Regions from separate parts of the Enterobacter bugandensis genome, predicted to be linked through region 4. Evidence: predicted binding sites of a transcription regulator. Region 4 holds the regulator's gene; each other region holds the start of a gene.
The links. The regulator CRP, encoded in region 4, controls carbon source genes, mostly activating them, when cyclic AMP is high. The targets are predictions, from matches to a motif close to ATGTGANNNNNNTCACAT.

Region 1 (3,115 bases), 300 kb from region 4:
CAGACGGTCGAGCTGGCGCAGCGCCTCTTCGACATCCACGCCGACGGCGGCGAAACGCTGTTTAGCCAGGTCCCAGGCTTGTTCAAGTTGAGTGGTCATGCGCAAAGCTCCTTAGTCAGTCGTTTTTGCTGAAACTGCGCCCGGTAGCGGGCAATGTCATGGCAGGGATTGGGGGTGAAGGTGGTCAGGCTGTTATTCGCCGTCACCACCGAACGGAAATCGTCGACGTTTGATAGTTCGTCCAGCGTCATCAACTGAATGCCAATGTTGCCGAGCGTGGAAGCCTCTACGGGACCTGCCACCACCGTAATGCCGCAGGCATCGGCGCAGAGCTGGTTCAGCAGCTGGTTCTGGCAGCCGCCGCCCACGATGTGCAGCTGGCTGAACGGTTTACCGCGAAGGCTCGCCAGCTCGCTCAGGATGTCGGCATAGAGCAGGGCGAGGCTGTCAAAAATACAGCGCGCCAGCTCGGCGGGGCGGGAAGGTACCGGCTGCCCCGCGTCAAAACAGGCGGCCTGGATTTCGGCGCTCATGTGCACCGGGTTAATAAAGCGGTCGTCGTTCGGGTTAATCAGGAAGGTGCAGGCCTTCAGCTTTTCGGTTTCCGCGATAAGCGCGGGCAGGTCGGTGACGTTCTGCTCTTTCAGCACCCGCTGGAGCAGCCACAGGCCCATGATGTTCTTCAGCACGCGGTAGCGTCCTTCGGCACCGCCTTCGTTGGTGATATTGGCGGCCAGCGCGGCGTCGCTGGTGTAAGGCGTTTTGCTCTCAAAACCCATCAGCGACCAGGTGCCGGAGGAGAGATAGGCCGCGTCTTTGCTGGCGAGCGGCGAGGCAATGACCGCGCTTGCGGTGTCGTGACTGGCGACGGCGACAACGGGAATTTCATTCCCCTGCGGGCAAATCCACTGGCCGATGACATTGCCCGGATGGGTTGGCGCGCCGAACCAGGACGGCGAGGCGCCCGTCCATGCCAGCAGGTGTTCATCCCAGTTATCGGTGTTGATATTGACCAGCTGCGTGGTGGTGGCGTTGGTGTATTCCCAGTTCATGTTGCCGGTCAGACGATAGCTTAAGTAGTCCGGGATCAGCAGCGCATGCGCCACCTTTTCAACCAGCTCTGGCTGTTGCTCCACCAGCGCGCGCAGCTGGTACAGCGTGTTAAACGGCAGAAACTGAATGCCGCTGCGACCATAGATGTTCTCCTTGCCAAGCTGCGCGATGGCGTGCGCCATCAGCCCATCGGTGCGGCTGTCGCGGTAGGAGACGGGCAGGCCGACGCGTTCGCCGTGACTGTCCAGCAGCACGTAATCCACGCCCCAGGTATCAATGCCGATACTGTCGATGCGGATACCGTCTTCGCAGACGTTGTGAAGTCCGGTGCGGATCTCCGCCTCCAGCGCATCGATATCCCAGGTCACAAAACCGTCCTGTTTTTGCAGACAATTGGCGAAACGGTGCATTTCGCGAAGCGTAAGGGTGTGCTGGTCACAGTCCCAGGTGGCGAGCATTACACGGCCGCTGGATGCGCCTAAATCGACAGCCACACAATGGCGAAAAGTCATGGTCGGGTCCTTTCTTAAGTCATTAACGATGAGTGTAAGAAAGGGAAGAAATAGCCACCTTCTCTCCACTGACAGCCCAAATCTCGCGCTGGCAAGAAAGCAAAGGTGAACGTGAGGGAGTTCACAGTTTCCAGTAATGGTGGGGTTTGCAGGCAGTGTGACGCTGACCGCATTTCCCGATCTTTCCGCCTGTTTCTTGAAAAATCGGCAGCTTTTGCGCGGTTTACTGTCAAAAATTTAAGGTGAGCGTGGAGGGCCTTAATTACTATTTTGAGAACTTTTCTCATTGGTGGGGGCCGTTATGACCGTACTGCACAGCGTCGATTTTTTTCCTTCGGGGGCTTCTCCCGTCGCGATTGAGCCACGGCTTCCTCAGGCTGCGTTCCCGGAGCATCATCATGATTTTCATGAGATTGTGATTGTTGAGCACGGAACAGGCATCCACGTATTCAACGGTCAGCCGTATACCATCAGCGGCGGTACGGTGTGCTTCGTGCGCGACCACGACCGGCACCTGTATGAACATACCGACAACCTGTGTCTGACCAACGTGCTCTATCGTTCCCCGGATGCGTTCCAGTTTCTCTCCGGACTGAATCAGCTGTTGCCGCAGGAGAAGGACGGCCACTACCCGTCGCACTGGCGGGTGAATCAATCCACGTTACAGCAGGTGCGTCAGCTGGTGAGCCAGATGGAGCAGAGCGAGGACGGGCAGGAGACGCACGCGATTGCCACCCGCGAGCTGCTGTTTATGCAGTTGCTGGTGCTGCTGCGCCGAAGCAGCCTGGTGGAAGGGATGGAAAATAATGACGCACGGCTGAACCAGCTCATGGCCTGGCTGGAAGATCATTTCGCTGAAGATGTCTGCTGGGAAACGCTGGCGGACGACTTTTCGCTCTCGTTGCGCACGCTGCATCGTCAGCTCAAGCAGCATACCGGGCTCACGCCGCAGCGTTACCTTAACCGTCTGCGCCTGATCAAAGCGCGTCACCTTTTACGGCATACCGACGAAAGCGTTACAGAAATTGCTTATCGCTGCGGTTTCGGCGACAGTAATCACTTTTCGACGCTATTTCGCCGGGAATTTAGCTGGTCGCCGCGCGATATTCGTCAGGGGAAAGACGCGTTGCTTCAGTAACGCGAGGGCAGTCACCGTTTTCAGGCCGCAAAAAAGCTAATAATGCCCGGTTATTCGCCGTAGAGGTTGTGGTGTGGCCGCTCAGTTAATTCTTCGCAAAGATGATTTTTTTGCCTCCGCGAGTCAGGCCGTCGCGGTGGCCGACCGTTACCCGCAAAATGTCTTTGCCGAGCACACCCATGAGTTCTGCGAGCTGGTGCTGGTGTGGCGCGGCAACGGCCTGCACGTCCTCAACGACCGGCCCTACCGCATCACGCGCGGGGATCTGTTTTACATTCGCGCCGAAGACAAACACGCCTACGCCTCGGTTAACGATCTGGTGTTGCAGAACGTCATCTACTGCCCTGACAGGCTTAAACTGAATGTCGACTGGGCGAGCAACATTCCGGGCATTCTGAATGCCGGAGGCGAA
Region 2 (3,115 bases), 1.1 Mb from region 4:
ACCAGTAAGGTGATACCGGACGTTCCATTCCGGAATGTCTGGTATGCTCAAAATTCATGATGTGATCCGTGGCACATTTTTAGGTTTAATTGTATGATGAATGCGTTTCAGCAAGGACTATCACCATGAGCAAATCATTGAACATTATCTGGCAATATCTGCGCGCATTCGTCCTGATTTACGCCTGCCTGTATGCCGGCATTTTCATCGCGTCGCTGCTGCCCATCACCATTCCCGGCAGCATTATCGGTATGCTGATCCTCTTCGTTTTACTGGCGCTGCAAATTCTGCCTGCAAAGTGGGTTAATCCAGGCTGCTTCATTCTTATCCGCTACATGGCGCTGCTGTTCGTGCCTATCGGCGTGGGCGTCATGCAGTATTTTGATTTGCTCAAGGCGCAGTTCGGCCCGATTGTCGTTTCCTGCGCGGTCAGCACGCTGGTGGTTTTCCTGGTGGTGAGCTGGAGTTCTCATCTGGTACATGGAGAACGTAACGTGGTCGGGGAGAAAACAAAAAAATGATGGCTAATATCTGGTGGTCACTGCCGTTAACCCTGCTGGTATTCTTCGCCGCGCGCAAGCTTGCCGCACGATTTAAAATGCCCTTGCTGAACCCCCTGCTGGTGGCGATGGTGGTGATTATTCCCTTCCTGCTGCTCACCGGCATTCCTTATGAGCGTTACTTTGCGGGCAGCAAAATTTTAAACGACCTCCTGCAGCCCGCCGTTGTCGCGCTTGCCTTTCCTTTATATGAGCAGCTGCACCAGATCCGCGCACGGTGGAAGTCCATCATTACTATCTGTTTTGTGGGAAGCCTGGTGGCGATGATTACCGGCACGTCGGTGGCGCTGTTGATGGGGGCCTCCCCGCAAATTGCCGCCTCTATCCTGCCTAAATCAGTGACCACGCCTATCGCGATGGCGGTAGGCGGCAGCCTCGGCGGTATTCCGGCCATCAGCGCGATGTGCGTGATTTTCGTCGGTATTCTCGGCGCGGTGTTTGGCCACACTCTGCTGAACGGGATGCGTATTCACACCAAAGCGGCGCGCGGGCTGTCGATGGGCACCGCCTCGCACGCGCTGGGTACCGCACGCTGCGCGGAGCTGGACTATCAGGAAGGGGCGTTTAGCTCTCTTGCGCTGGTGATCTGCGGGATTATCACCTCCCTGCTCGCCCCGTTCATTTTCCCGCTGATTCTGGCGGTGATGGGCTAAAATTTGCGATGCGTCGCGCAAATTTCATTTTGATTTCATAAGTTGCATACATAATGAGAAGTGGATCACATATAAAGGCCTTACGGCTCCGTAAACTACCGATCCATTAACCTTTATGAGGCAAACGCCATGCACCCACGTTTTCAAGCTGCCTTCGCTCAGCTTGCAGATAATTTGCAGTCAGCCCTGGCTCCCGTTCTGGCAGATGCACATTTCCCCGCCCTGCTGACGGCGGAGCAGGTCACGGTGCTTAAACAGGCAACCGGGCTGGATGAAGACGCGCTGGCTTTCGCACTGCTGCCCCTGGCTGCCGCCTGCGCCCGGGCCGATCTTTCCCACTTCAACGTCGGCGCCATCGCGCGCGGCGTCAGCGGAACCTGGTACTTCGGCGGGAACATGGAGTTCCTCGGCGCAACCATGCAGCAGACCGTTCACGCCGAGCAGAGCGCCATCAGCCACGCCTGGCTGCGCGGTGAGAAAGCCCTGAGCGCCATCACCGTAAACTACACCCCATGCGGCCACTGCCGCCAGTTTATGAACGAGCTGAACAGCGGGCTGCAGCTGCGCATTAACCTGCCGGGCCGCGCGCCGCACACGCTGGGCGATTACCTGCCTGACGCCTTCGGCCCGAAAGATCTTGAGATTAAAACGCTGCTGATGGACGAGCAGGATCACGGTTTCGCCCTGTCCGGCGATGACCTGAACCAGGCGGCCATACGCGCGGCGAACAAGAGCCACACTCCGTACAGCAACTCCCCGAGCGGCGTGGCACTGCAGTGCCGCGATGGCCGTATCTTCACCGGCAGCTATGCGGAAAACGCCGCGTTTAACCCAACGCTGCCGCCGCTGCAGGGCGCACTCAACCTGCTGAGCCTGAACGGCTACGATTATCCGGACATTCAGCGTGCCGTTCTGGCCGAAAAGGCCGATGCGCCGCTGATTCAGTGGGATGCCACCGCCGCAACGCTCAAGGCGTTAGGCTGCACGACGATCGACCGCGTCCTGCTGGCGTAAACCTTCCGGCGGACAGAAATGTCCGCCACGTTGCTGAAAAACCCCTCAGTTGAGTCGCTGTTTCTTGCGCTAACCAGGCGGGTAAAGTAGCCTGAGTTAAATTTCATCCACGAACGAGCCATCTTCATGTTAAAGCGCGTTTTTTACAGCCTGTCTGTCCTGGTCGGCATACTGCTGTTTATCGTGCTGGGTCTCGACCGCTGGATGAGCTGGAAAACGGCCCCCTACATCTTTGATGACCTGCAGGATCTCCCCTATCGCCAGGTGGGCGTGGTGCTCGGCACCGCCAAGTATTACCGCACAGGGGTGATCAACCAGTATTATCGCTACCGCATTCAGGGTGCGCTGAACGCCTACAACAGCGGCAAGGTAAACTACCTGCTGCTGAGCGGCGATAACGCGCTGCAAAGCTATAACGAGCCGGTGACGATGCGGAAGGATTTGATTGCCGCGGGCGTGGACCCTGCCGATATCGTGCTCGACTACGCCGGGTTCCGCACCCTGGACTCCATCGTGCGCACGCGCAAAGTCTTCGATACCAACGACTTCATCATCATCACCCAGCGCTTCCACTGCGAGCGCGCGCTGTTTATCGCCCTGCACATGGGCATTCAGGCCCAGTGCTACGCGGTGCCGTCGCCAAAAGATATGCTGAGCGTGCGCGTCCGCGAGTTTGGTGCCCGCTTTGGCGCCCTGGCCGATCTGTATATCTTCAAACGCGAACCGCGTTTTTTAGGCCCGCTGGTGCCGATCCCGGCAATGCATGAAGTGCCGGAAGACGCGCAGGGTTACCCGGCGGTGACGCCAGAGCAGCTGCTGGATATGCAGAAAAAAGAGAAAAAGTAGGCCTGCCTTTATACTTTCTTTACGCCGGCACTGACGCTTTTT
Region 3 (3,115 bases), 370 kb from region 4:
TGCGCGGCAGTGCGCCGTACAGCACTTTCATCAGCTCGGTACGGCCCGCGCCCATCAGGCCCGCCACGCCCAGGATCTCGCCCTGACGCAGGGTAAAGGTCACATCGTTTACGCCTGGGCCGCAGAGGTTATCTACCTTCAGGCGGATCTCGCCCGGCGCTTTGTCCAGATGCGGATATTGGTCTTCGAGCTTACGTCCCACCATCATTTCGATCAGCGTATCTTCGGTCAGCGTCGCCACTTCGCGCTCGGCGATAAACTGGCCGTCGCGGAAGACGGTCACGTCGTCGCAAATTTCGAAGATCTCTTTCATGCGGTGAGAGATATAGACAATGCCGCGCCCCTGCGCTTTCAGTTCGCGGATCACGCGGAACAGGGATTCGGTTTCGGTATCGGTCAGGGCATCGGTCGGTTCATCCATAATGATGACCTTCGACTCGAAGCTCAGCACCTTCGCGATTTCCACCATCTGCTGATCGCCGATGGAGAGGTCGCCCACCAGACGGTCACTCTTAAAGCGCAGGTTCAGCTTCGCCAGCAACTTGTCCGCTTCGGCGTACATGGTTTTCCAGTCGATTTTGCCGAACCGGTTCACGAACTCGCGGCCCAGGAAGATGTTTTCCGCAATGGTCAGTTGCGGGATCAGGTTCAGCTCCTGGTGAATAATGCCGATGCCCGCTTCCTGAGAGGATTTCGGGCCGTTAAAGGTGGTTTCTTTACCCAGCCAAACGAGTGAACCGGCATCGCGCTGGTAGATCCCGGTCAGCACTTTCATCATGGTGGATTTGCCGGCACCGTTTTCGCCCACCAGCGCCATCACGCGTCCTGGGTAGACGTTAAGCGCCGCACCGGAGAGGGCTTTTACGCCCGGGAACGACTTATCGATCCCTTTGAGTTGCAGTAATGCGTCCATGATGGCCTCAGAAGGTGACGCCAGCACAGAGAATGATATTCGCATACGGGGAACACTCCCCGCTGCGAATCACCGCCTGACTGTCTGCGGTTTGTTGTTTGAACTGTTCGTGCGTTGTGTAACGAATTTCTATGGTGTTTCCCTGGTGTTGTTGCAGTTGCTCAATGTGGCTGAGCAACGTTTCGTGGAGTTGCGGATTATGTTGTTTGATTTCCGCCGCGAGAATGGCCGCCTCAACCTGCATCTCCGCCGTCACTACCTCCAGTACCTGCATAAACGAGGGCACGCCCTGCGTTAACGCCATATCGATACGGGTTGTGCTGCGCGGAACCGGTAAGCCTGCATCGCAAACCACCAGCGTATCGGTATGCCCAAGACGGGAAATAACCGATGAGATTTCTGAGTTGAGAACCGTGCCTTTCTTCATTTTCTTGCTCCACTAGCGAAACGTTTCGCTAAAAATAGTGTAGCCGCATAAATGTTCAGAAAACCATCATGACGTAACGGATTTGTGATCAACGTCGAAACGTTTCGCTAAGTGAAATGGAGGGGAGGTAAATGCAAAACGGTAACCGTCAGGTTACCGTTTTAGATGTTTGCGCCCTCTCCCTGTGGGAGAGGGACGGGGTGAGGGCATCAGGCCGCACGGAGACTTAAATCTCGACCTGCGTCCCCAGCTCAATGACGCGGTTAGGCGGGATCTCAAACTGGTCAGGGGCGCGCAGGGCGTTACGCTGCAGGATCAGATACAGCTTACCGCGCAGACGCAGATACCATGGGCGCTTGCCGATGATCAGCGACTCGTGGGACATAAAGAACGACGTCTCCATCATCCGGCAGCTTAACCCTTCCAGACCGCAGCGGTGGAACACCTCTTCCACGTTCGGCGTTTCGCGCCAGCCGTAGCTCGCCACCACGCGCCAGAAGGTCGGGGACAGCTGCTCAATCTGTACGCGGCGCACGTTGTGAACGTACGGCGCATCTTCGGTGCGCAGCGTCAGCAGGATCACGCGCTCGTGCAGCACTTTGTTGTGCTTAAGGTTATGCATCAGCGCAAACGGGATCACATTCAGGGCACGAGACATGTAAACCGCGGTACCCGGCACGCGCACCGGCGGGGATTTCTCAAGCGACGCGATCATCGCCTCCAGAGAATTACCGTGCTCATGCATGCGGCGCAGCAGGCGGAAGCGCTCGCTTTTCCATGTGGTCATGACAATGAACATCAACAGGCCCAGCGTCAGCGGCAGCCAGCCACCGGAGACAATTTTGTCGAGGTTCGCAGAGAACAGCGGCACGTCAATGCACAGGAAGCCCACCAGAATCATCCCCACGAGGAACTTATTCCAGTGCCAGTTGCGGTACGCCACCGTGGTGGAGAGAAGCGACGTCAGCACCATCGTACCGGTCACGGCAATACCGTAGGCCGCCGCCAGATTACTGGAGTGTTCGAAGCTAACAATCACGATCACAACAGCGAAGTAGAGCAGCCAGTTAACGAACGGGATGTAGATCTGGCCCGACTCCATCTCTGAGGTATGGATGATGCGCATTGGCGAGAGATATCCCAGACGAACGGCCTGACGGGTCAGAGAGAACACCCCGGAAATCACCGCCTGAGAGGCAATCACGGTCGCCAGCGTTGCGAGGATCAGCATAGGCACCAGCGCCCAGTCAGGTGCCAGCAGGAAGAATGGGTTCTTAATCGCTTCCGGGTTCTTGAGCAACAGCGCGCCCTGACCGAAGTAGTTCAGCACCAGCGACGGGAGCACCACAATAAACCATGCCACGCGGATAGGCAGCTTCCCGAAATGCCCCATGTCAGCATAGAGCGCCTCCACACCGGTGATGGAGAGCACGACAGCTCCCAGCGCCACGAAGGAAACCACTTTATATTCAAGGAAGAAATGCACCGCCCAGTAAGGGTTCAGCGCATGCAGCACTTCCGGGTTCGCAATAATGCTGCGCAAACCGAGCGCCGCCAGGATCAGGAACCAGGCCAGCATAATCGGCGCAAACAGTTTGCCCACCAGCCCGGTACCGTGTTTCTGGATCATGAACAGCAGCGTCAACACGATGATTGCCAGCGGGACAACCCAGGCATCAAGCTGCGGGGCAATAATCTCCAGCCCTTCAATCGCCGAGAGCACCGAGATAGCCGGTGTTATCACCACTTCCCCGTAGAAGAAGCTGCCACCTATC
Region 4 (3,115 bases):
CGTTCGCGGCGAAAAGCATCCCGTCGCTGGATGAGAGCTTTGTGGTGATCCACTTCCGCAATCTTGAAGGCATTGATTACCCCTGGCTGCTGGCGATGCTGCAGGGCTCGTTTATTTCCCACATGAATACGTTAGTGGTTCCCGGTGGAAAAATGGGGCTGGCAATGGAGCTGATCATGACGCCGCTGGTGGAGCGACTGATGGAAGGGAAGCAGATCGCGTGAACATGTTCCCTCTCCCCGTGGGAGAGGGTTAGGGTGAGGGCATCAACACGCACGATGCCCCAATAATTAAGCCTCGATCACTTCATACGAATGGGTGATTTTTACCGCTTTCTCCAGCATTAACGCCACAGAGCAGTATTTCTCCGCAGAGAGATCCACCGCGCGTGAGACCGCCGCGTCTTTCAGTTCTTTCCCGGTGACAACAAAGTGCAGATTAATGTGGGTGAACAGGCGTGGCGCCTCTTCGCGACGCTCTGAGGTGAGTTTAACCTCGCAATCCGTCACGTCATGACGGCCTTTTTGCAGAATCGACACCACGTCGATCGCGCTGCATCCGCCTGCCGCCATCAGCACCATTTCCATTGGGCTTGGAGCTTTATCGCCGGAGTTACCATCCATCAAAATCTGGTGTCCTGATGCGGACTCGCCCAGGAACGTTAAACCTTCAACCCACTTCACGCGCGCTTGCATATTCATTAACTCCAACGTTGCATTTTTGGTGACAGATTACGCGTGCGTTACATTTCTCGCAATGGAAGGCGACCTGCATCATGCTGAAGCGAGACACCAGGAGACACGCGGCAAAAGCTATGCTAAAACACTCAGGATGCTACAGTAATACATTGACGTTACACATGTATGCAGAGGACATCAAACTTTACTGGCTGCGAAACGTTACGACAGCCGACTTCCCAGGGTATGGGTAAGAATTCGATTGCAACCCCAGAGTCCGGATGCATCTGATGACTCTGGTGACAGCTTATAACAGAGGATAACAGCGCATGGTGCTTGGCAAACCGCAAACAGACCCGACTCTCGAATGGTTCTTGTCTCATTGCCACATTCATAAGTACCCATCGAAGAGCACGCTGATTCACCAGGGTGAAAAAGCGGAAACGTTGTATTACATCGTCAAAGGCTCGGTGGCAGTGCTGATCAAAGATGAGGAAGGCAAAGAGATGATCCTTTCCTATCTGAACCAGGGCGATTTTATCGGTGAACTGGGCCTGTTTGAAGAAGGCCAGGAACGTAGCGCCTGGGTTCGCGCAAAGACAGCATGTGAAGTGGCTGAAATTTCTTATAAGAAATTCCGTCAGTTGATTCAGGTAAACCCTGACATCCTGATGCGTCTTTCTTCCCAGATGGCGCGCCGTCTGCAGGTGACGTCAGAGAAAGTGGGTAACCTCGCCTTCCTGGACGTGACTGGCCGTATCGCGCAGACTCTGCTGAACCTGGCGAAACAGCCAGACGCGATGACCCACCCGGACGGCATGCAAATTAAAATTACCCGTCAGGAAATCGGTCAGATCGTCGGTTGCTCCCGCGAAACGGTGGGCCGTATTCTGAAAATGCTGGAAGATCAAAACCTGATCTCCGCCCACGGTAAAACCATCGTGGTTTACGGAACCCGTTAATCCTGCCTAAACGGCGTGCCATCGCAAGGTGTCACGCCGTTTTTGTCTCTATTCCCCATGTGGCGCAGGCTGATCTATCACCCGGAAGTTAACTACGCACTACGACAAACGCTGGTGCTATGTCTTCCCGTGGCCGTGGGCCTGATCCTGGGACATCTTCAGCAGGGCCTGCTGTTTTCTCTCGTCCCCGCCTGCTGCAACATTGCCGGTCTGGACACGCCCCATAAACGCTTTTTCAAACGTCTGATAATTGGCGGCTCGCTGTTTGCTGGCTGTAGCCTCGCGGTGCAGCTTCTGCTGGCTCGCGATATTCCCCTGCCGCTGATCCTGACCGTGCTGGCGATGACCCTCGGCGTCACCGCCGAAATCAGCTCGCTCCATGCCCGTCTGCTTCCCGCGTCACTCATTGCGGCCATCTTCACCCTGAGCCTCGCCGGTAATATGCCCGTGTGGGAGCCGCTGCTGATCTACGCCCTCGGCACGCTGTGGTACGGGCTGTTTAACTGGTTCTGGTTCTGGCTGTGGCGGGAGCAGCCGCTGCGCGAATCTCTGAGCCTGCTCTACGTGCAGCTTGCGGATTACTGTGAAGCCAAATACACTCTGCTCACCCAGCATACGGATCCGGAAAAATCCTTACCGCCGTTGCTGACGCGCCAGCAAAAGGTGGTAGACCTGATAAGCCAATGCTATCAGCAGCTGCATATGCTCGCCGCCAACAAGAACCACGAATATAAACGGCTGTTGCGCACCTTTCAGGTGGGGCTGGATCTTCAGGAGCATATCTCCGTTAGCCTTCACCACCCGCAGGAGGTGCAAAAGCTGGTTGAGCGCAGCCATGCCGAAGCGGTGATCCGCTGGAACGCACAAACCGTCTCCGCGCGCCTGCGGGTGCTGGCCGATGATATTCTCTACCACCGCTACCCCACGCGCTTTAACATGGACAAACAGCTCGGCGCGCTGGAGAAAATCGCCCGTCAGCACCCGGATAACCCGGTCGGCCAGTTTGCCGCCTGGCACTTCAGCCGCATCGCCCGCGTGCTGCGCACCCAGCGCCCGCTTTATTCCCGTGACCTGATGGCGGATAAACAGAAACGTCTGCCGCTGCTGCCGGCGCTGAGAAGCTACCTGTCTCTGAAATCTTCCGCTCTGCGCAACGCTGCAAGGATTAGCGTCATGCTCAGTATCGCCAGCCTGATGGGCATGGCGCTCCACCTGCCGAAACCGTACTGGATCTTAATGACCGTGCTGTTTGTTACCCAGAACGGCTATGGCGCCACGCGGGTGCGCATTCTGCACCGGGCAGGCGGCACGATGGCGGGGCTGATTATTGCGGGCGTGACGCTGCATTTTCACGTGCCCGAGGGCTATACCCTGGCAGGGATGCTGGTGGTCACCCTGGTAAGCTATCTAATCATTCGCAAAAACTACGGCTGGGCGATGGTGGGCTTTACGGTGACGGCGGTATATACCCTGCAG

Region 1: the regulator CRP is predicted to act here: its motif matches at 1,721-1,738, upstream of rhaS (HTH-type transcriptional activator RhaS).
Region 2: the regulator CRP is predicted to act here: its motif matches at 1,267-1,284, upstream of cdd (cytidine deaminase).
Region 3: the regulator CRP is predicted to act here: its motif matches at 1,423-1,440, upstream of rbsD (D-ribose pyranase).

What each region holds. Positions count from the first base shown of each region.
Region 1 is NZ_LT992502.1:4,604,082-4,607,196, reverse strand. It holds gene rhaA (L-rhamnose isomerase) at 1-99, opposite strand, end outside; gene rhaB (rhamnulokinase) at 96-1,565, opposite strand; gene rhaS (HTH-type transcriptional activator RhaS) at 1,867-2,703, shown strand; gene rhaR (HTH-type transcriptional activator RhaR) at 2,777-3,115, shown strand, end outside.
Region 2 is NZ_LT992502.1:3,184,124-3,187,238, forward strand. It holds gene DG357_RS15425 (CidA/LrgA family protein) at 126-521, shown strand; gene DG357_RS15430 (CidB/LrgB family autolysis modulator) at 518-1,213, shown strand; gene cdd (cytidine deaminase) at 1,343-2,227, shown strand; gene sanA (outer membrane permeability protein SanA) at 2,354-3,073, shown strand.
Region 3 is NZ_LT992502.1:4,674,673-4,677,787, forward strand. It holds gene rbsA (ribose ABC transporter ATP-binding protein RbsA) at 1-913, opposite strand, end outside; gene rbsD (D-ribose pyranase) at 921-1,340, opposite strand; gene kup (low affinity potassium transporter Kup) at 1,567-3,115, opposite strand, start outside.
Region 4 is NZ_LT992502.1:4,304,321-4,307,435, forward strand. It holds gene DG357_RS20940 (phosphoribulokinase) at 1-224, shown strand, start outside; gene DG357_RS20945 (OsmC family protein) at 291-695, opposite strand; gene crp (cAMP-activated global transcriptional regulator CRP) at 1,007-1,639, shown strand; gene DG357_RS20955 (YccS/YhfK family putative transporter) at 1,697-3,115, shown strand, end outside.